Regions from separate parts of the Rhizobium sp. NPDC092011 genome, predicted to be linked through region 3. Evidence: riboswitches for the same ligand, from Rfam matches in the RefSeq annotation. Region 3 holds a riboswitch; each other region holds the start of a gene.
The links. Region 3 has a riboswitch for cobalamin ahead of nrdH (glutaredoxin-like protein NrdH). Riboswitches for the same ligand answer to the same signal wherever they lie in the genome.
Positions count from the first base shown of each region.

Region 1: it holds a riboswitch for cobalamin, as region 3 does, so the genes downstream of both, ACIQJ2_RS24385 (LysR family transcriptional regulator) here and nrdH (glutaredoxin-like protein NrdH) in region 3, are expected to answer to the same signal.
Region 2: it holds a riboswitch for cobalamin, as region 3 does, so the genes downstream of both, ACIQJ2_RS11870 (acyl-CoA thioesterase) here and nrdH (glutaredoxin-like protein NrdH) in region 3, are expected to answer to the same signal.

Region 1 covers NZ_JBIVSO010000007.1:7,583-14,062, reverse strand. The annotation lists gene ACIQJ2_RS24395 (methionine synthase) at 1-17, opposite strand, end outside; gene ACIQJ2_RS24390 (DUF1852 domain-containing protein) at 45-1,028, opposite strand; cobalamin riboswitch at 1,358-1,568, shown strand; gene ACIQJ2_RS24385 (LysR family transcriptional regulator) at 1,764-2,651, shown strand; gene ACIQJ2_RS24380 (APC family permease) at 3,424-5,208, opposite strand; gene ACIQJ2_RS24375 (DUF1989 domain-containing protein) at 5,452-6,480, shown strand, end outside.
Region 2 covers NZ_JBIVSO010000002.1:709,087-715,566, reverse strand. The annotation lists gene ACIQJ2_RS11875 (hypothetical protein) at 1-884, opposite strand, end outside; gene ACIQJ2_RS11870 (acyl-CoA thioesterase) at 1,162-1,947, opposite strand; cobalamin riboswitch at 2,051-2,246, opposite strand; gene ACIQJ2_RS11865 (LysR substrate-binding domain-containing protein) at 2,290-3,180, opposite strand; gene ACIQJ2_RS11860 (SDR family oxidoreductase) at 3,305-4,009, shown strand; gene panC (pantoate--beta-alanine ligase) at 4,321-5,196, shown strand; gene panB (3-methyl-2-oxobutanoate hydroxymethyltransferase) at 5,198-6,019, shown strand; gene ACIQJ2_RS11845 (DUF2164 domain-containing protein) at 6,027-6,278, opposite strand.
Region 3 covers NZ_JBIVSO010000001.1:1,361,193-1,367,672, forward strand. The annotation lists gene ACIQJ2_RS06235 (acyltransferase family protein) at 1-988, shown strand, start outside; gene ACIQJ2_RS06240 (hypothetical protein) at 1,077-2,315, opposite strand; cobalamin riboswitch at 2,478-2,698, shown strand; gene nrdH (glutaredoxin-like protein NrdH) at 2,950-3,171, shown strand; gene nrdI (class Ib ribonucleoside-diphosphate reductase assembly flavoprotein NrdI) at 3,183-3,578, shown strand; gene nrdE (class 1b ribonucleoside-diphosphate reductase subunit alpha) at 3,566-5,719, shown strand; gene nrdF (class 1b ribonucleoside-diphosphate reductase subunit beta) at 5,745-6,480, shown strand, end outside.

The DNA of each region.
Region 1 (6,480 bases), on a different contig from region 3:
GGCAACAGTGTTTTCATGATAGGCGGCCTTATGTTTCTGGTTCGTCAAATGGCGTGATTGGCAGACCATTGCTCAAGAACGGTCTTGTATGGTTTGATGAAGTGCTCCTCAGCAAACCTTCCCTGCTCAACAGCCAGCCGGCTACGCTCTTCGCGATCGTAGACAATACGGGTCAGTGAATAATCCTGATGCTTGAGACTTGGCTGATAACAGGCCCCTGCCGCGGAATTGGCGTTGTAGATCTCGGGCCGGTAAATCTTCTGAAAAGTCTCCATCGTACTGATGGTGCTGATGAGCTCGAGATTGGTATAGTCATCGAGCAGATCGCCGAGAAAATAAAAGGCAAAAGGCGCAACGCTATTCGGCGGCATGAAGAAGCGAACCTGCAGCCCCATTTTTTGGAAGTAGAGATCGGTCGACGACAATTCATCCTGCTGGTATTCGACGCCCAATACAGGATGCTGATTTCCAGTCCGACGGTATGTCTTGCTGCTTGAGGCGCTCAGACATATGACCGGCGGCTTGTGAAAATGCTCTTTGTAGGCATCAGAATTCACAAAACATTTGAACAGGTTGCCATGCAACTCGCCAAAATTCTCTGGCATGCCGAATGCGGCGCGATCCTTGTTGTACTCCGGCAGAACGACGCTGAAGTCGTAATCTCGGACGTAAGAGGAGAAATTATTCCCGACGATACCCTCGATGCGTTCGTTGGTCTTTCGATCAACGATGTTCGTTTTCAATATTTCGATCAGGGGGAAGGCATCATTGTTGCCTTCAGTAGCAATAGCCATTTCAACCGAAATGATTTCGAGTTCGACGCAATAGCGATCGCCTTTGGGATTATCCCAATGCGCCAGGGCGTTGAAACGATTATCAATCATCTTCAGGGCATTGCGGAGGTTTTCCTGACGGCTCTCCCCTCTCGCCAAATTGGCAAAGTTGGTCGTGATACGCGTGTTTTCTGAGGGGCGATAGTCCTCATCAAAAGTAATTCTCTTAATATTGAAATTGAATCGTTTATTCATCGCGATCGGACGTCCTATATCCCGATATAGATCCTGAGTCTTTTGATACATGATTCAGGATACACCGGATATTATTTGCCATTGCTTCAGCCGGCAGCCTTTGTGCTATCCGGACTTGAGAGCGTTGTGCGTTTTATGCCTGACACATCCATTAAGTAACAATGGTATTATCTCACGGAAGCATGAGCCGTGTTCATGATTTGCCGTAAGAGCCGCCTTAAAAGACGGCGCAGATAAAGGCGGACAGAAAAGTCATCCGCTTCGAACCCCGTAACAATCACTTCCTTGTATTCCGGTGATGAACGCCTTGACCACGCAAGCGACATAAGACATTGGTTCGTCATCGTGGTTCTGCGGACGGGAGTCCGGAGCTAAGAGGGAATTCGGTGAGGGTTTTGATCACAGCCTGAATCCGAAGCTGCCCCCGCAACTGTAAGCGGCGAGCGAACGTCCATCCATGTCACTGAGGCGCGCCTCGGGAAGGCGGACGAAAGCAACGACCCGCAAGCCAGGAAACCTGCCGCGATAGATAACGTCCACGGGCGGGGTGTCCCGGAGTGCCGCTTTCGCGTTCGGTACCCCTGTGCCGTCGTCTCTGCGTCATGCCGCCGCCTTGCCGAAACTTATGGTAATGCCAATGACAGAGACCGCGACGATAGAAAAGCCTGCCCAGCCCGCCTCGACAACCAAGCTCGTCGATACCGTCCTTCCCATTGGCGAAGGGCGGGCGTGACAATGCTGGACAGGCAACATCTGTCGATCCTGCGTGAAGTCGACCGCATGGGCAGCCTGACGGCTGCAGCGGAGCGGCTGAACGTCTCCCAGTCTGCCCTTAGCCACACGATCCGCAAGCTCGAAGAACGCTATGGCGTGGCGATGTGGGAAAAGGATGGCCGCACCCTTCGTCTCACCGAGGCCGGCCGCTACATCCTGACGCTTGCGCAGCGCGTTCTCCCCCAGATCGAAAGGGCTGAGGATGTCCTGTCGGATTATCGCCACGGCCAGCGAGGCTCTCTCAAGATCGGCATGGAATGCCATCCGTGCCACCAGTGGCTTATGGGTGTCACAAAGCCCTATCTCATGGAATGGCCGGATGTGGGCCTGGAGCTGACGACATCATTTGCCTTCGGTGGCGTTGCCGCTCTCACCGGATACGAAATCGACATCCTGATCACACCGGATCCGATCGAGATGCCCGCAATTCACTATCTGCCAGTGTTCGACTACGAATTGGTGCTTGCCGTTCCGGCCGACCATCCGCTGGCGCTGAAGCGTCATGCCGAACCTGCTGACCTGCTGGATGAGACGCTGTTCACCTATCCGGTACCGCCGGAGCGGCTGGATGTCTTCACGCAATTCCTAGTGCCCGCCAATTGTCGCCCGCGCCATCATCGGAATGTTGAAACGACTGAAATGATGCTTCAACTCGTGGCGGCAGGTCGCGGGGTTAGCGCCATTCCTGACTGGTTGGTGCGTCGGGAGGCGGCAGCACTGGGTGTCCGGCCAGTCCGCATCGGCCAGCACGGCATCAAAAAAAGCATCCACCTCGGATTAAGAGATGGCGACGACACTGTCGATTTCATCGCCGGGTTTCTCGCGACGTCGCGCCAGGCATCGGCCTAAAGCTGCAATAGTCATGACGGCATCGGCGCAGTGGAGCTTGCCGATCTCGATCGGTTCGCCACCTAGGCTGCGCCGATGACTTTGGCTATCGCGGGAGGAGTAGATCCAGCCGCCATATTCCAATGGGCAAACACCTCGAGAGTGCCGATTTCGATAAGCCGTGACAAACCGCCGGCGCATTCATCGGCCGGCCGTGTTTTTCCGGCAGGAAGTGCGAGGCAATCTTATGATGGCCAGGACCCCGCGTTCGTCGGCATAAAGAGCCGCGGGTTCGCAATGCATGTCCAAGCCACATGGTGCGACAGGTGTTCCCCCGGAAATGGATATCCGGATCGCACAAGACGGTACAAGTGTGATTGAGACAACTGCTCTCTAAGGAGTTCGAACCCCTGGCCCGCTGGTCATGCGGCAGGATGGCGGTGCTCAGTGTTTGAACGCTTTAGGCCAACGCGGGCGACCGCAACAGCTTAAAGAATATCTTCTCTCAAGGTTGCTCCATCGTCTTCTGCGACGACTCCCACGGTTCACCTCCTCCACCATCCGCTGGCTCGGCGGAAATGAAGCCGCACCGCGTGAACGATGATGCCGGCTCGAAAGCGATGCCGGCGGTAGATGGGTCAAGATCTCTCATCCCCATCATCGCTGATCAGATTCGAAGTTCCTATAAGGTTGGGATGTCAGGTAGTTCATGTCCCCATACAAAGACAGGATCCTATAAAGCCTGCTCCGCTGTGGCGAGCCACAGCGGAGCAGTCGTTATCATTGCTCTATTTCAAGCCGGCAATTGGAAGGCCCAATTGGCAATCAGCACGATGGCGAGGCCTCCAACCAGGGCCAGATATGGCAGAATTCCCGCCTTCTTCACGCCGAGGTCCTGGCCAACAAGACCCAGATCGTCCATAGCCCCGGCCGGGAATTTGCCGCCGTCACGCACATAATGCCGGTAGGCGAACACTGGCAGGATCAGGGCGGCAAAAGCAAAGCCGATCCAGAGTGCGTTGGCATAGCCCCAAACCTTGGCGCCTGCACCGAGGAAGAGCGCGTTGACGAAAGCCAGAACGGTGTTGAGACCGATCAGCCAGGACGGTGCCTTCCACGGACGCTCGACATGGCCGGAATCCATGCGGTGGATCCAGCCGGAGTTGAGATTGAGGAAGTTGAAGATGATGTAGCCGACGTTGGAGACGGCAAGTACGAAGAAATAGCCACTTGTGTCGGATGCAATGGCGAGAAGGGAGAGGTTGAAGGCGAAGTCCGTCCACATCGCCCTGGTCGGTGCACCATGCTCGTTCACGTGATCAAGATATTTCGGCAGCCATCCGTCCTTCGAGCCCTGATAGAGCGTGCGCGAAGACCCGGCCATTGCGGTCATGATGGCCAGGAACAGTGCCATGATCATCAGGATCACGAGGAGCTGGGTGACTATGCGGCCGGCACCGATCAGGCCGCCGAGCGCTTCGGCGACACCGGTGCCGTCGACGATACCGGGCGCCAGCATGCCAGCGTGGCCGAGCACGCCCTGGAAAGCAAAGGGCACCAGGAAGAAGAAGATGCAGCAGGCAAGACCCGAATAAAAGATCGCCTTGAAGGTGTCGGTCTTCGGATTTTTAAGTTCTCGAGTGTAGCAGACCGCGGTTTCAAACCCGTAGGTCGACCAGGCGGCAATGTAGAGACCACCCAGGAAAAGCGTCCAGCCACCATTGCTCCAGGTTCCATCTGTCCCGGCATAGGCGGCCGTCGGCGGCACCAGACCGGTGACGTTGCTGGAGACGATCTGGCCGCTGACAATTGGATAGATGCCAATGATAAGCAGCGGGACGAGGACGATGATCGCCAGCCATTTCTGCACACTTGCCGTCTCGGAGATACCGCGGTGCTGGATTGCAAATATGATCAGCATCAGAATGCCACCGATGAAGAAGGTGGCGTTGATGTTGGCCATTGCGAGGAATGGAATATTGAAGCTGACGAGAGACCAGTTGCGAATGGCAGGCGTCAAAGCGGCGACGCCATCGGCGCTCAGTAGCGCTTTTACTGCATCTTGCGGCGATGTGCCGGCATGGGCCGTAATGTATTCGGCGACACGCGGGCTATCGACTGCAACCGACGTCGCATGGGCAGTGATCCAACTCAGCACCGCTTGCGAATCCGCGGCCGGGATCGGGAAAAAGGCATTGAGAATATAACCGGCTGCGATGGCACAGCCGAGCGACAGCACCGGCGACCATGCGAACCAGTTGCACCAGACCGAAAGCGGCGCGATGAACTTCGAATAGCGCAGCCATGCCGTTGCGCCATAGACCGATGCACCGCCTGACTTGTTGGCGAACATGCCGGCAATCTCGGCATAGGTAAAAGACTGCAGGAACCCCATGACCATCGAAATGATCCAGACGACGAAGGCAAGCTTGCCTGTCGTGCCGGCGATGCCGCCGATGGAGAAGAGAACAAGTGGCGGCACGCCCGCAGCCACCCAGAACGCGCCCTTCCAGTCGAGCGCGCGTATAAGCTTACCTTCGGTGCCAGCGGAAACGCCGGCGTCCACAATATCCGTCATTGGTGATATTCCCCATCTTTGTTCCGGACGTATCTTCGTACGTCTCCCTGAACGTGCCTCCCATGGCATTACGGGGCTTGCTGGAGGTTTTCATGAGCCGAGTCTGTGCGCGGGTTCCAGATGCATGCCCTTTATGCATAGTGAAGATATTTTCTTTTTAGTCAACATCACTTTACTTTCGGACGGCATTTTGTCAGCATGATTCCAGTGTGGTGAGGCACATCAATTTCCCGAGAGGGCTATATGCGAGATCTCCATCCGCCGATCGCCGGAATTCGGCCCGTGTCGGCAAGTACTATCCGCTATCCAGGCATTTCGACACTGCCGCACGACACCGAACGCTATCGTTGCAAGGGGGGTGGTACGCTGGTCTTGCGTGTGGAACCCGGCGATCGCGCAACACTGCGCGACTGCGAGGGCGGCCAGGTATGCGAGCTCGCCTTCCTCGACGATAAGGGTCGTTTTCAGTCCGAAGGATTGGGTACCGCCTTTAACTGCGAAGCCGAGGGATTGAAATCCATCCTGTCCTCCGGAGAGGAGAGCGCCTCACGTGTGCGTGCGGCGCTGCAACGACGCGGCGCCGATATCGCCTCTGCGGGGGCACTACGCCTCTTCGGCGAAGCCTCTCCGCCGGGCAGCCGGGCCGAGTTCACCATTGCTCTCAAGGGTTTGCTGATCGTCTGCGCTCCCGGGGCGTCCATGTCGCCGGAGGCACAGGACACGGCAACACCCGTTGAAGTGAGGATCAGGCGTGCGACGATCCTGCGGGATTACATCTCCGCCCTGCCCGAACCGCTCGCCGACCCGATAGAGGATATCCGCATCAGAGCGGCAACCGCGTCAGCCTATTTCGTGCGTGCCGGAGAATTCATCCAGATCATCGATGTCTACGGGCGGCAATGCACGGATTTTCAGGCCTTTTCTGCCCGCAAGGTGGACAAGGGGTTGGACCTTGCGCTCGACTCCACCGTCACCCGCACCCTGCTCGGCCGCAGCTATCCGACACCCGGCCTGCCGTCCAAGGCCTTCGACCGCGATTTTGAACCGCTGGTGGAAATCGTGCAGGATACAGTCGGTCGGCATGATGCGTTCGCGACGGCCTGCAATTCCCGCTATTATGACGACATGGGCTATCCGGGCCACGTGAACTGCACCGACAATTTCAACGCGGCGCTCGCGCCCTATGGTATTGCCGGCCGCAAGGGTTGGGAGGCGCTCAACTACTTCTACAACACCAATATCGATCACAACAATCAGCTATATCTCGACGAA
Region 2 (6,480 bases), on a different contig from region 3:
GCCGCGGTCATCAATGTAAGGCCGGTCAGCAGCGAATAGTAATCTCCAAGCTGTTTCCTGAACGCAGGAGTTATACCATCGCGATCATGGGAGGCGACCACATCCGGATATTGAATGGCCTGCAGTGCCGAAACGATCAGCACGAACGGCCGCTGCAGCAGATCGAGCGCCAGCAATGCGCCTGCAGCCCCGCCCGCCCCTAACGCCGCCGTCAGGATCGACTTCAAGCCCAACGGCGCAAGCATACCGAGCACCGAGGCGCTGGCCGCAACGCTGCCATAAACAAAATGCTTGCGGATCAGCGCTGGCTCGAGACGCGCCGCTTCGCGCAGACTGTCGCGGGTCAGAAATATGGCCCACGAGCCGTAGGCAACATAGCCGGCGAGCAACCCTATGATCGTGCAGGTGAAGTTTGGAGTAACCATTGCTCCGGCGAGCGTACCGACGGCAAGAATGGTGGCGCGGGATCCCTGCAGTCGGGAAAAGGCGCGAAACTCCTGGCGAAAGCGCAGCATGGTGAGATGAAGATCGCTTCCGCCCTGCAAAACCGCAACAAGAGCGCCAAGCATCGCAATCTCGCGGGGAACCGAAAAGAAGATCGACGCGGATGCAGCGACCAGGCAGATCATCGCGCATACGGCAAACTCGACGGTCAGCGCCTTTCGCTCCAGTGCTTCGCTCCCGGGCGTCGAACCCGGATAGAAGCGGCTGCAGGCATGGCGGATCCATTCGAAGCAGAAGATCGCCGCAAACTGGCTGATGGTGATGAAAAGCGAGTAGGCCGCGTAATCCGCCGGCGCAAGCAAATGCGCTATTGCGATCAGCAGCCCGAATGCCACGGCCGCCTGATAGAAATATGCCGCCAATGCCACGATCTTTGCCATGCGGTCAGCTAACAGCAAAAGATTGAGAAAAGCGCTAATCCCGGGAAAGCCTTAGGAACCGAATACTAAGGGCCGCGCGCAAGCAGGTGGATGGCAGGCATATGTGCCAAGACGCGCCGGCCACGCCAGATGGCATTTCATTCCTCGAAAATCTGCTCGATCGGCGGAGCCTGGAGCAACGGCGCCAGAGAGACGATCATCTTCCACATCATGCCTTCAACCGCATCGTGATGGATGAGCCAGGGCAATCAGGAAGCACGCACTCGCCGCGTCAAACTCATCGCTCGACGACGACAGGCTTGTGGTTTGCATCAACGGCAACCATCACGAAATGTCCCGTCGCCGTGATATGTCGCTCTCCGCTGAGAAGGTTCTCGGAGTAGAGGACCGTCTGCACTTTCATTGAGGTCCGCCCGATTTCGATGACCTCGGCGCAAACCTCGACAATCTCGCCAACGACGATAGGGCGGGAAAAGTCGATGCGCTCCGAAGACGCCAGTACCGTCAACCTCCCGGAAAGTCTCGATGCGGCAATGAAGGCAGCCTTCGTCATGTAGGCCACCGCTTCGCCGCCAAACATTTTTCCGGCGCTATTGGCCTGATCGGGAAATACAATATCCACCATCGCCGCGCCTTCGCTTCGGGGCGGCTCGGCTTGCGATTTAAGTGGTGGCAATATCCAGTCAGACGCGCTTTGCTCCTCGGGGATCGCAACCATGTGAAAGACGCCGCGTGTGCAAACATGCCGCTCCCGGCCGGCGATGGCCTCCGCAACCATTTCCACCTCGATCGTCAGGGAACGACGCCCGGCCCTGACGGGAAGCGCTGTAAATTCGACGATATGACCGATGCGAGCCGGTTGTCTGAAATCAACCCGTTCGCAAGAGGCGGTCACGAAAGGCGCGCGGCCGTATCTTGTGGCGGAGATGAAGGCGACGCGATCCATCAACGCAAGGCCTGCGCCTCCGAAAAAGGTGCCATGGTGGTTGGTATCGCCTGGAAAGACGATGTCGATCAGTGTTGTGGGAGACTGCGTGTGAACCCCGGAAGGCGTATTTGACATAAGAGCACTACCATCTCGATTGGAAGGCAGGGCAATGGAATGACGCATCGGCGCCGGGCATAGACATGCCGGTCGCAAAGCGGCACACCGGGACACCCCGCCCGTGGACGTTATCTGTAGCGGCAGGTCTCCTGGCTCACGGTTCATCACCGCCGTCCGTCTTCCCAAGGAGGCTCCCTCAGTGACATCTTGGACGACGGCTCGCCGCTTACAGTTGCGGGGGCAGCTCCGGCATTGTGACCGGATTCCCTCTTAGCTCCGGACCAAAGGTCCGCAGAACCGTTACAACGCAGCAATGTCCGATGTTCGAGAGCCGGTCAAGGCGTGGCAGGGGCCACCGCCTCATTTCCGTCTCGCCTCTTCACCCAGCCAGGCGATAACCGTCTCCAGGGCCGCCGATTTCCGGTAGCGTGGCCAGACCATGTAAAAATCGGAGGGACCGCTTAGCGATCCCTCGACGATCTGTATCAGGCGCCCTTCAGCCAAGTCTCGGGCAACGAAATCCCGGTTGGCAAGCACGATGCCCTGCCCGGCAATGGCAGCTTCGATGGCGTGTGAGGTCTGGTTGAAACTGATCCCCTTGTAGGGTGCCTGCGCCGCGCCTCCGAAATGCCTGTCGATGAATTCCGGCCAGGAATTATGGGCATCATGCAGAAGCACGTAACCTGCAAGCTCCTCCGAGGTAGTCGGCGGCTTTCGCTCAAGCAGCAGCACCAGGCTGCAAACCGCAATGATTTCCTGCTCGAATAGCAACTCCGTCGCCAGTCCTGGACCGAAGGGTGGTCTGCCATAGCGCACGGCAAGGTCCACCCCATCGGCCTGAAAGCCAGACATGCGCTCCGTCGCGAGAATATGGAGGTCGAGATCCGGATGACGCGCCGTAAAATCCGGCAGGCGTGGGATCAGCCATTTCGATGCGAATGTCGGCGTGGTGCTGATCGTAAGCCTGACGGGCTGTGGCTTAAGATCGCCAGTCGCCTGAGCGATGATTTCAAAGGCACGCCTGATATCGGCGAAATAGCCACGCCCCTCGCCCGTCAAGACAAGACTTCGCGGCATCCGCTCGAACAACTTGACTCCGAGCTCCGCCTCCAGCCCGCGCACCTGCTGGGCCACAGCGCCTTGCGTAACACCGAGTTCCTCGGCGGCAAGCCTGAAGCTATGATGCCGCGCAGATACCTCGAACGCCTTGAGACCATTCAGAGAAGGAAGTTTACCGACTGAGCCATCCATGCGATAGTTTTTCTACTGACAAATAAGAGCGTAACTGCTTCGCCCACGCGCAGGAAAGATGATATTTCATCGGTAAATTTGAGGCAAGAAACTCTATCCGAACGAGATGAAAGAGGAACCGAAAATGTCGATAGAAAAAGTGGCTGTTATCACAGCGGGCGGCAGCGGCATGGGTGCGGAGAGCGCCAGACGCCTTGCTGCCGATGGTTTCAAGGTAGCCATTCTGTCCTCCTCCGGAAAAGGTGAAGCGCTGGCACAAGAGCTTGGCGGCATCGGCATCACGGGCTCGAACCAGTCGAATGACGACCTCAAGCGACTGGTCGACACGACCATGGAGAAATGGGGACGGATCGACGTGCTCGTCAACAGCGCCGGCCACGGCCCCCGCGCTCAGATCCTTGAGATCACCGACGAGCAATGGCACACCGGCCTAGACGTCTATCTAATGAACGTCATCCGTCCGACGCGCCTCGTCGCCCCCATCATGCAGAAGCAGAAGTCCGGCGCGATCGTCAACATCTCCACCGCCTGGGCGTTCGAACCCTCGCCAATGTTCCCGACCTCGGCAGTCTTCCGCGCGGGACTTGCTTCCTACACCAAGATTTTCGCCGACACCTATGCCGCAGACAATGTGCGGATGAACAACGTCCTGCCCGGCTGGATCGATAGCCTCCCGGCAACCGAGGAGCGCCGCGAGACCGTGCCGATGCAGCGTTACGGCACCAGCGCCGAAATCGCCGCCACCGTCGCCTTCCTCGCCTCGGATGGCGCCGGCTACATCACCGGCCAGAACCTCAAGGTCGACGGCGGCTTGACCCGCTCGGTGTAACCTCGACACGAGACGACATCATATCGCATTCGCTCTCCCGGGCCTCGCCTCGGAGAGCGATTTCATTTGGGGTATGCTTTGGGAAGCGAGGCTATATCCAAGGCAGCTACGCGAGGTTTCCAGTTACCAGTCTCGCACCTGCAATATCATCCTCCCGACAGGACAGGCAGCGGATTGGACAACATCCCCACGCCCACCACATCACGCGCCTTGAATTGCCTTTTTGCACTGCACACGTTAGAACGGCCCGCCGAATTCTAGGGACGGAAACGGGCGGTGTGAGGCGGCACTGCCTTGGGAGGAGTGCCATTATGGATGTCATCAGCACGATAGCCACCTTGCGTGAACGGCTCGGCGAACATCGCAAAGCCGGTCGCAGCATCGGCCTGGTGCCGACCATGGGCTACCTTCATGCCGGCCATATGGAGCTGGTTTCCCGCGCCAAAGCCGAGAACGATATCGTCGTCACCTCGATCTTCGTCAATCCACTGCAATTCGGCGCCAATGAGGATCTGGCGAAATATCCGCGCGATCTTGAGCGCGACAGCGCCATGCTGCGCGAGGCAGGTGTCGATTTCCTCTTCGCACCCGAAGTGGCTGATATGTATCCGCGCCCCATGGAAACTGTAGTCGACGTGCCGAAGCTTGGCACGGAACTCGAAGGCGCGGTCCGCCCTGGACATTTTGCCGGTGTCGCAACCGTTGTCACCAAGCTTTTCAATATCGTCCAGCCTGATAGCGCTTATTTCGGCGAAAAGGATTATCAGCAGGTGGCGATCATCCGTCGCATGGTCGAGGATCTGGCCCAGCCGGTTCGTGTCGTTCCCGTACCGACCGTTCGCGATACGGATGGCCTGGCCCTGTCCTCGCGCAACACCTATCTCTCGAAGGAAGAGCGTGCCGCCGCCGTCATCGTACCGAAGGCGCTTGCGGAAGCCGAAAGGCTCTACGCACTTGGGGCTGACGAACCCTTGGCTCTCGAGGACACCCTGCGCGCCTTCATCGAGACAGAGCCGCTTGCGACTGCCGAAGTGGTCGCCGTCCGTCATCCGGACACGCTGGAGCCGCTGACGACACTTCAAGGCAGTCCCGTCCTCATCGCGCTTTTCGTACGAATAGGCACCACCCGCCTGCTCGACAATCGTGTCATCGGCCGCAAATCGTCCGCCAATGAAAGGGCCGCCTGAAATGAGCACCGTCGGACGCACCAAGCGCACCACGCCTGCCGCCATCGAAGCGATGAAAGGCACGCACCCCATCGTCAGCCTGACAGCCTATACGACGCCGATTGCTCGCCTTCTCGATCCCCATTGCGACCTGCTGCTGGTCGGCGATTCCCTTGGCATGGTGCTCTACGGCATGGAGACGACCGTCGGCGTTACCATGGAAATGATGATTGCGCACGGCCAGGCGGTCATGCGCGGCGCAAAGCACGCCTGCGTCATCGTCGACCTGCCATTCGGCTCCTATCAGGAGTCGAAGGAACAAGCCTTTCGCAACGCCGCGCGCATCCTGAAGGAAACGGGCTGCGATGGCGTGAAACTCGAGGGCGGCGAGGAAATGGCGGAAACCGTCTCCTTCCTCACCTCTCGCGGTGTCCCGGTCTTCGGCCATGTCGGGCTGATGCCGCAGCAGGTCAACACGACCGGTGGCTATCGTTCTCTCGGACGCTCGGATGAGGAGGCGGATAAGATTCGCCGCGATGCCAGGGCGATCTCCGAGGCTGGCGCTTTCGCAATGGTGATCGAAGGCACGATAGAACCGCTCGCCCGCGAAATCACCGCCGCTGTCGCCACTCCCACGATCGGCATCGGCGCTTCCGCAGCCTGTGACGGGCAGATCCTCGTCTCCGACGACATGCTCGGCCTCTTCAACGACTTCAAGCCGCGCTTCGTCAAGCATTTCGCCAAGCTGGCACCCTTGGTCTCCAAAGCAGCTGAAACTTATGCCGAAGAGGTAAAGGCACGCACCTTCCCGGCGATGGAACACACGTTCCAGCCGAAGAAATGAGGCTCCATCAACTCTTGGCGGGCTCCTTCTCCAACAGATAGATCGCCTCGCCGAAGTCCTCCATCTTGCTCATAAACGCTGCATGGGCGTCGCGCAGGCCCTGATTGTAATAGTATGGGCCGATCTCGGTCGTAAGGAACTCAAGCAGGAACTCGGCCGGCAATGTGCCAAGCGTCTGATCGAGCTCCTCAGAGAAATAGCGTTGAAGACGCGCGACGATCGCCGCCTTCTCTTCCTTCGTGAAGGTGATCTTCTTCATGCTAAGCATCTCCCATTTTGCAAGCAGACCCAGGGAACTGCTTCAAGAAAATCAATTAATCCATCAAGTAAATTCAATTGCTGCTTCCACGCGCACGGCTTACAGCTCCCGCCATTGAACAGCGCCCGGGGGCAGATGCGCAAGGGGCGAGGACGCTACACCTCACAACCAATCTGCGGTCCGGACTGCAAATGCGGCCTCC
Region 3 (6,480 bases):
GCATCCTTGGCGGATGTCTCTGCTCTTTATTATTTCAGGAACGGTGACGGGTATCTTGCTGACGCGGCAATCTCCGGATGCGCTAAGAAGTGCTCGCACAAGGCAATTGCTGATACCTTTGCTGCTAGGGCTCCTATTTCTGATACCTCCCCAGATCTATGTGTGGTTGAACGCAGGTTTGGACGTGAACGTCAGCTTCTATGACGTGTTCTGGCACTATGCGACCTGGACGCCGATACTCTTGCCGAATGGTGAGCTGGCCCAGCTCGCCGGCATGCAGCATTTGTGGTATCTCGCCTACCTCTGGATTTATACAGCCATCCTGACGCTTGCGGTGTCGGTTCGGCCGCAACTCTTGGTTCATGCGGGCGATAGGCTTGCCTCCTGGCTGACCGGAAAATGGCTTCTCATACTGCCCGTCATACTCTTCGTGCTGTTGCGGCTCGTGCTCAGGCCGGCATTCCCGCCGACGCCCAACATGTTGGGGGACTGGTATAGTCACGCCGTCTATATCGTATGCTTCTTTATCGGAGCGGCGATGGCGACGCGCGATGACTATTGGGATGACGTGGTCGACATGCGGAAACCGGCCTTGGGCGTGGCGTCGGCGTGCGCATTGGTCTTGGCGTTGCTCTTTGTCGTTATGCCGGCCGCCGAGCCTGAAAAATGGCGCCTGCTTTTGGGAAGGGCACTTGGAGGCACCTTTCAATGGTGTGCTATCGTCGCCGTTCTCGGCTATGCCAAGATCTGGTGCAAAGTCGAAAATGCCTTAATCCGCTATCTCAATCGAGCCATTCTCACCTACTACGTGCTCCATCAGACCGTCATGCTGCTTATCGCCTACGCATTGGATCAGCTCGGACTGATGTCTGCTTCGCTATTCGTCCCCATTGTCGTTGCCACCCTTGCGATCTGTGCACTGCTTTACGAGTTGAAGCGTCATCTTGAAGCTTCCTGCAAAGCCGTGTTCTCCACGCGCTTCGCCTGAGCTAGCCGAGCGATGGAACCGGCCGTGACGGCCGGTTTCCTTCATGTGGCTGGGACGATGTCAGTTGCGCTGGGGAGGTTGCGCGATCTCAGTGGGTCGCGCCCGATCCTCCGGCGGCGACAATGGCAAAGGGCTGTCCTTCCACGGGAATATTGCCGACCTCCTTCAAGGTTTCGGCATCGATCAGACGCACCTCGCTGTGACGGGGATCGGTTATGGCGATGAGATTGCCGGCAACGGCCAGACGCGGCCGCGGATCGCGCCAATGGCCATCCTTGCTGTAGGGCTCGGTCACGCTCTCGGACTTTGCGATCACGCCGTCGACCGTGTCGATGAGATGCAGTTTTCCTTCTTCCGTCAGGACGTAGGCATGCCGTGGCTTCGCCGGATCCAGCACGAAGTCCACGCGCCGCGTCGGTAGCTCGATCAGCCTATAGGGATTGGCTTTATCATCGGGGTCGATCAGGACGATAGTCTGTTCGCCGTAGTTGCCAAGGAAGAATTGCATGGACGTGCCGCCGAGCAAGGTCGAGACCTTGCCTTTCGGCATCGCCGTGCCGTAGGCGAGCATGTCGACCTTCGGACCGTCGATCCCGCCGGGGCGTACGATGAGGACGCCTTCCTCGCAGCCGAAGGCGACCAGCCGGGCAGATGTCGCTTCGCCATGCAGTCCGGTGCAGGGCGCGACTTGTCCTACCTGCTGGCCCGCGCGATCGAGTACCCGCAGACCGAGACGCGGCGGCAGCTCGCCTTCTTTCACGGCTAAGTCCATGTTGGGCACCGACACGAGCAGATGGTTGCCCATTGGCACGGCGACACCATGATGGGCCGCGGTGGTGCCGAAAGCCCGAATGTCGGCTTTGCCCTCGGCAAGATCGGTTTCCGACAGGAGGTCGAACTTGCCGCCGCGATCATAGAAGATCGCTACATCGTTTGCATGGCTCACCACATGGCCAGGTTTTTCTCCCTTCACCACGGTTGCAAGCAGTTTCGGGTCGGAAAGCTTGATATCGCGATGATCGCCATGATCGGAAAGCGATATGCCTGTGTCGATGGCATGCACCACATTCTTGTCGCCCTGTACGGCAAAGACGGTTTTGCCGGTTTGGGTGAGCGAAAGCGCGGCATATCCGTCGATGTCGAAGCGGCCTATTTCGCGGCCGCTCCGAACATCGAATGCGCGAACAATCGGCAGGCTATGATCGGCGACAAATAACCTCCAGCTTTCCGCCGTGTTCTCTTCTTCGGCGAGGGAGGGAAATGGAAATAGCAATGCGCACGCCAGCGAGGAGGCGGCCAGGAGGGTTGCAGAGCGGGAGCAAAACATGGGTGATCCTTTATGTAATAACATTACATGCCTATTGTTATAAAGTAACATCTGAGTTGTCCAGCCCCGCAGATGCAGGGATTGGTGGTGCTATCCACATATTATCAACACTGAAATTGGAGCAGGCGCGCGGAACCAGTTGACGCAATTTTAACCTCATATACTATATATAGTGTTCGAGGTTCCTTCGATTCGCAAGGATTGGAGGCGAAGATGGGAATCCGGTCGACGGACATGATGGTCGTCAAGCCGGAGCTGCCCCCGCAACTGTGAGCGGCGAGCGTTCGTTCGACATGGCCACTGGGACACATGTGTCTTGGGAAGGCAAGATCGGATGCTGCGACCCGCGAGCCAGGAGACCTGCCTCGAGCATAGCGTCCACGGGCGGGGTGTCCGGGTGGCGAGCGGGGAACTGTGCGGCATGACCGCCGGCGTCTTCGCTCCCGCGAATGCCCCGCATGAATTACTTCGGGGTGAAGTCCATGTTTTTGAGTACCCATATTCGGCTACGTGAATGACGGTCGTTTAAGCGACCGACCGCGCGCCGCATCCGTCTTCATTTTCATCCTGCAATGCGGGCATCGTCTGGTGCCCGAACACTTTCGCACGCCTATAAGACACACGAGGACATCCAATGAGCATTACCGTCTACAGCAAGCCCGCCTGCGTTCAATGCACCGCGACCACCCGCGCGCTCGACCGCCAGGGTATCGATTACACCATCATTGACGTGTCCACCGATAACGCCGCCTACGAGCTGGTGCAGGGCCTCGGCTACCGTCAGGTACCGGTCGTCATCGCCGGTGAGCAGCACTGGGCCGGTTTTCGTCCTGACATGATCAGCGCCCTCGCCTGAGGAGTTGGGCGGTGGGTGAGCTCGTCTATTTTTCCAGCAGATCCGAGAACACTCATCGCTTTGTTGCCAAGCTTGCCTTGCCGGCCGCTCGTATCCCGCTGTCAGCGGGGGAGGAGCTTCGAGCTACCCGCCCTTATGTCCTCATCGTGCCGACCTATTGCGGCGAAGGAGGCAAGGGTGCCGTGCCCAAGCAGGTGATCCGTTTCCTCAACGATGCGGATAACCGTTCGAACATCCGCGGGGTCATCGCCGCGGGCAACAGCAACTTCGGGGCGACCTACGGTATCGCCGGCGACATTATCTCTACCAAATGCAAAGTGCCGTTTCTGTATCGGTTCGAGCTTTTGGGAACGGAGGAGGATGTCGCCAATGTCAGACACGGATTGGAACGATTTTGGACACGCTAACGCTTGACCGGCCAGCGAAGGCCACGGAAACGGCATTGGACTATCACGCCCTCAACGCCATGCTGAATCTCTATGACGAGCAGGGGATGATCCAGCTCGACAAGGACCGCATGGCGGCCAAGCAGTATTTCCTTCAGCACGTCAATCAGAACACCGTCTTCTTCCATAATCTGCGGGAGAAGCTGGATTACCTGGTGACTGAGGGGTACTACGAGCAAGAGGTGCTGGATCAGTATTCGTTCAATTTCGTGCGTGATCTCTTCGATCACGCCTATGCGAAGAAGTTCCGTTTTCCGACGTTCCTCGGTGCTTTCAAATATTACACCAGCTACACGCTGAAGACCTTCGACGGCAAGCGCTATCTGGAGCGCTACGAAGACCGCATCTGCATGGTGGCGCTGGCGCTGGCACAAGGCAACGAAGCCCTGGCCAAGGACATGGTCGACGAGATCATCTCTGGCCGCTTTCAGCCGGCGACGCCGACCTTCCTCAATGCCGGCAAAAAGCAGCGCGGCGAGCTCGTCTCGTGCTTCCTGCTGCGGGTCGAGGACAATATGGAATCGATCGCACGCGGCATCAATTCCGCGCTGCAGCTTTCCAAGCGCGGCGGCGGCGTGGCGCTATCGCTGACCAACATCCGCGAGGCCGGTGCACCGATCAAGCAGATCGAGAACCAGTCCTCCGGCATCATCCCTGTGATGAAGCTGCTCGAGGATTCCTTCTCCTACGCCAACCAGCTTGGAGCCCGCCAGGGAGCTGGTGCCGTCTATCTCAATGCCCACCATCCCGACATCATGCGCTTCCTCGATACCAAGCGCGAAAATGCCGACGAGAAGATCCGTATCAAGACCCTGTCGCTCGGTGTCGTCGTTCCGGATATCACCTTCGAACTCGCGAAGAACAATGACGATATGTACCTGTTCTCGCCTTACGATGTGGAGCGCATTTACGGCGTCCCCTTCACTGAAATTTCGGTGACCGAAAAATATCGCGAAATGGTCGCCGACAGCCGCATCAAGAAGAAGAAGATCAAGGCGCGCGATTTCTTCCAGGTCATCGCCGAGATCCAGTTCGAGAGCGGCTATCCGTACATCATGTTCGAGGACACGGTGAACAAGGCCAATCCGATCGCCGGACGCATCACCATGAGCAATCTCTGCTCGGAAATTCTGCAGGTGAGCGAAGCCAGCAAGTATAATGATGACCTTTCCTACGAGCACATGGGCAAGGACATCTCCTGCAACCTGGGTTCGCTGAATATTGCCGCGGCGATGGATTCCGCCGATTTCGGCAAGACCATCGAAACCTCCATTCGGGCGCTGACGGCCGTCTCGGACATGAGCCATATCTCCTCCGTGCCTTCGATCGAAAAGGGCAATGACGACAGCCATGCTATCGGCCTTGGCCAGATGAACCTGCACGGTTATCTCGCCCGCGAACGCATCTTCTACGGCTCTGAAGAGGGTGTCGATTTCACCAATATGTATTTCTATACGGTGACTTACCACGCGGTCCGCGCCTCGAACCTCCTGGCGATCGAGCGGGGAACGAGCTTCAAGGGCTTCGAGAATTCGAAATACGCCTCCGGCGAATACTTCGATAAATATACGCAGCAGGAATGGGCGCCGGCGACGGAACGGGTCAAGCAGCTCTTCGAAGAGGCCGGTATCCACATCCCGACGCAAGAAGACTGGCTTGAGCTGAAGACGTCGGTCATGACATCTGGCCTTTATAACCAGAACCTGCAGGCCGTGCCCCCAACGGGCTCGATCTCCTACATCAACCACTCGACCTCTTCGATCCACCCGATCGTTTCCAAGATCGAGATCCGCAAGGAAGGCAAGATCGGCCGCGTCTATTATCCGGCCGCCTTCATGACCAACGACAATCTTGACTACTACCAGGACGCCTACGAGATCGGACCGGAAAAGATCATCGATACCTATGCGGCGGCCACCCAGCATGTCGACCAGGGCCTGTCGCTGACGCTGTTCTTCCGTGATACCGCGACCACCCGCGATATCAACAAGGCGCAGATCTACGCCTGGAAGAAGGGTATCAAGACCATCTACTACATCCGTCTTCGCCAGATGGCGCTGTCCGGCACCGAGGTGCAGGGCTGCGTTTCCTGCGCCCTCTGATTTCCGGTTTGAGAAGGACATTCCCGTGAACATGCAATTCAAGCCGGCAAGCCGTATCCGTGCGATCAACTGGAACCGCATCGACGACGACAAGGATCTCGAAGTCTGGAACCGCCTGACCGGCAATTTCTGGCTGCCTGAAAAAGTGCCGTTGTCGAACGACATCCCGTCCTGGGCGACGCTGAAACCGGAGGAGCAGCAGCTCACCATCCGCGTCTTCACCGGTCTGACCCTGCTCGACACGATCCAGAACGGCGTCGGCTCGGTCAAGCTGATGGCCGATGCCGCTACGCCACATGAAGAGGCCGTTCTTTCGAACATCTCCTTCATGGAGGCGGTACATGCGCGCTCCTACTCGTCGATTTTTTCGACGCTGTGCCTGACGCCTGACGTGGATGACGCCTATCGCTGGTCGGAGGAGAATGAGTTTCTGCAGCGCAAGTCGGCGCTGATCATGGAGCAATATGCATCCGGCGATCCGCTGAAGAAGAAGGTCGCCAGCGTCTTCCTCGAAAGCTTCCTGTTCTATTCGGGCTTCTATCTGCCGATGTTCTGGTCGAGCCGCGCCAAGCTCACCAACACCGCCGACATGATCCGCCTTATCATTCGCGATGAAGCCGTGCACGGCTACTATATCGGCTACAAATTCCAGCGCGGGCTGGAGCGGCTTTCGGAAGACCGCAAGCAGGAGATCAAGGATTTTGCCTTCGACCTGCTGCTCGAACTTTACGACAACGAGGCGAAATATACCGAAGCGCTCT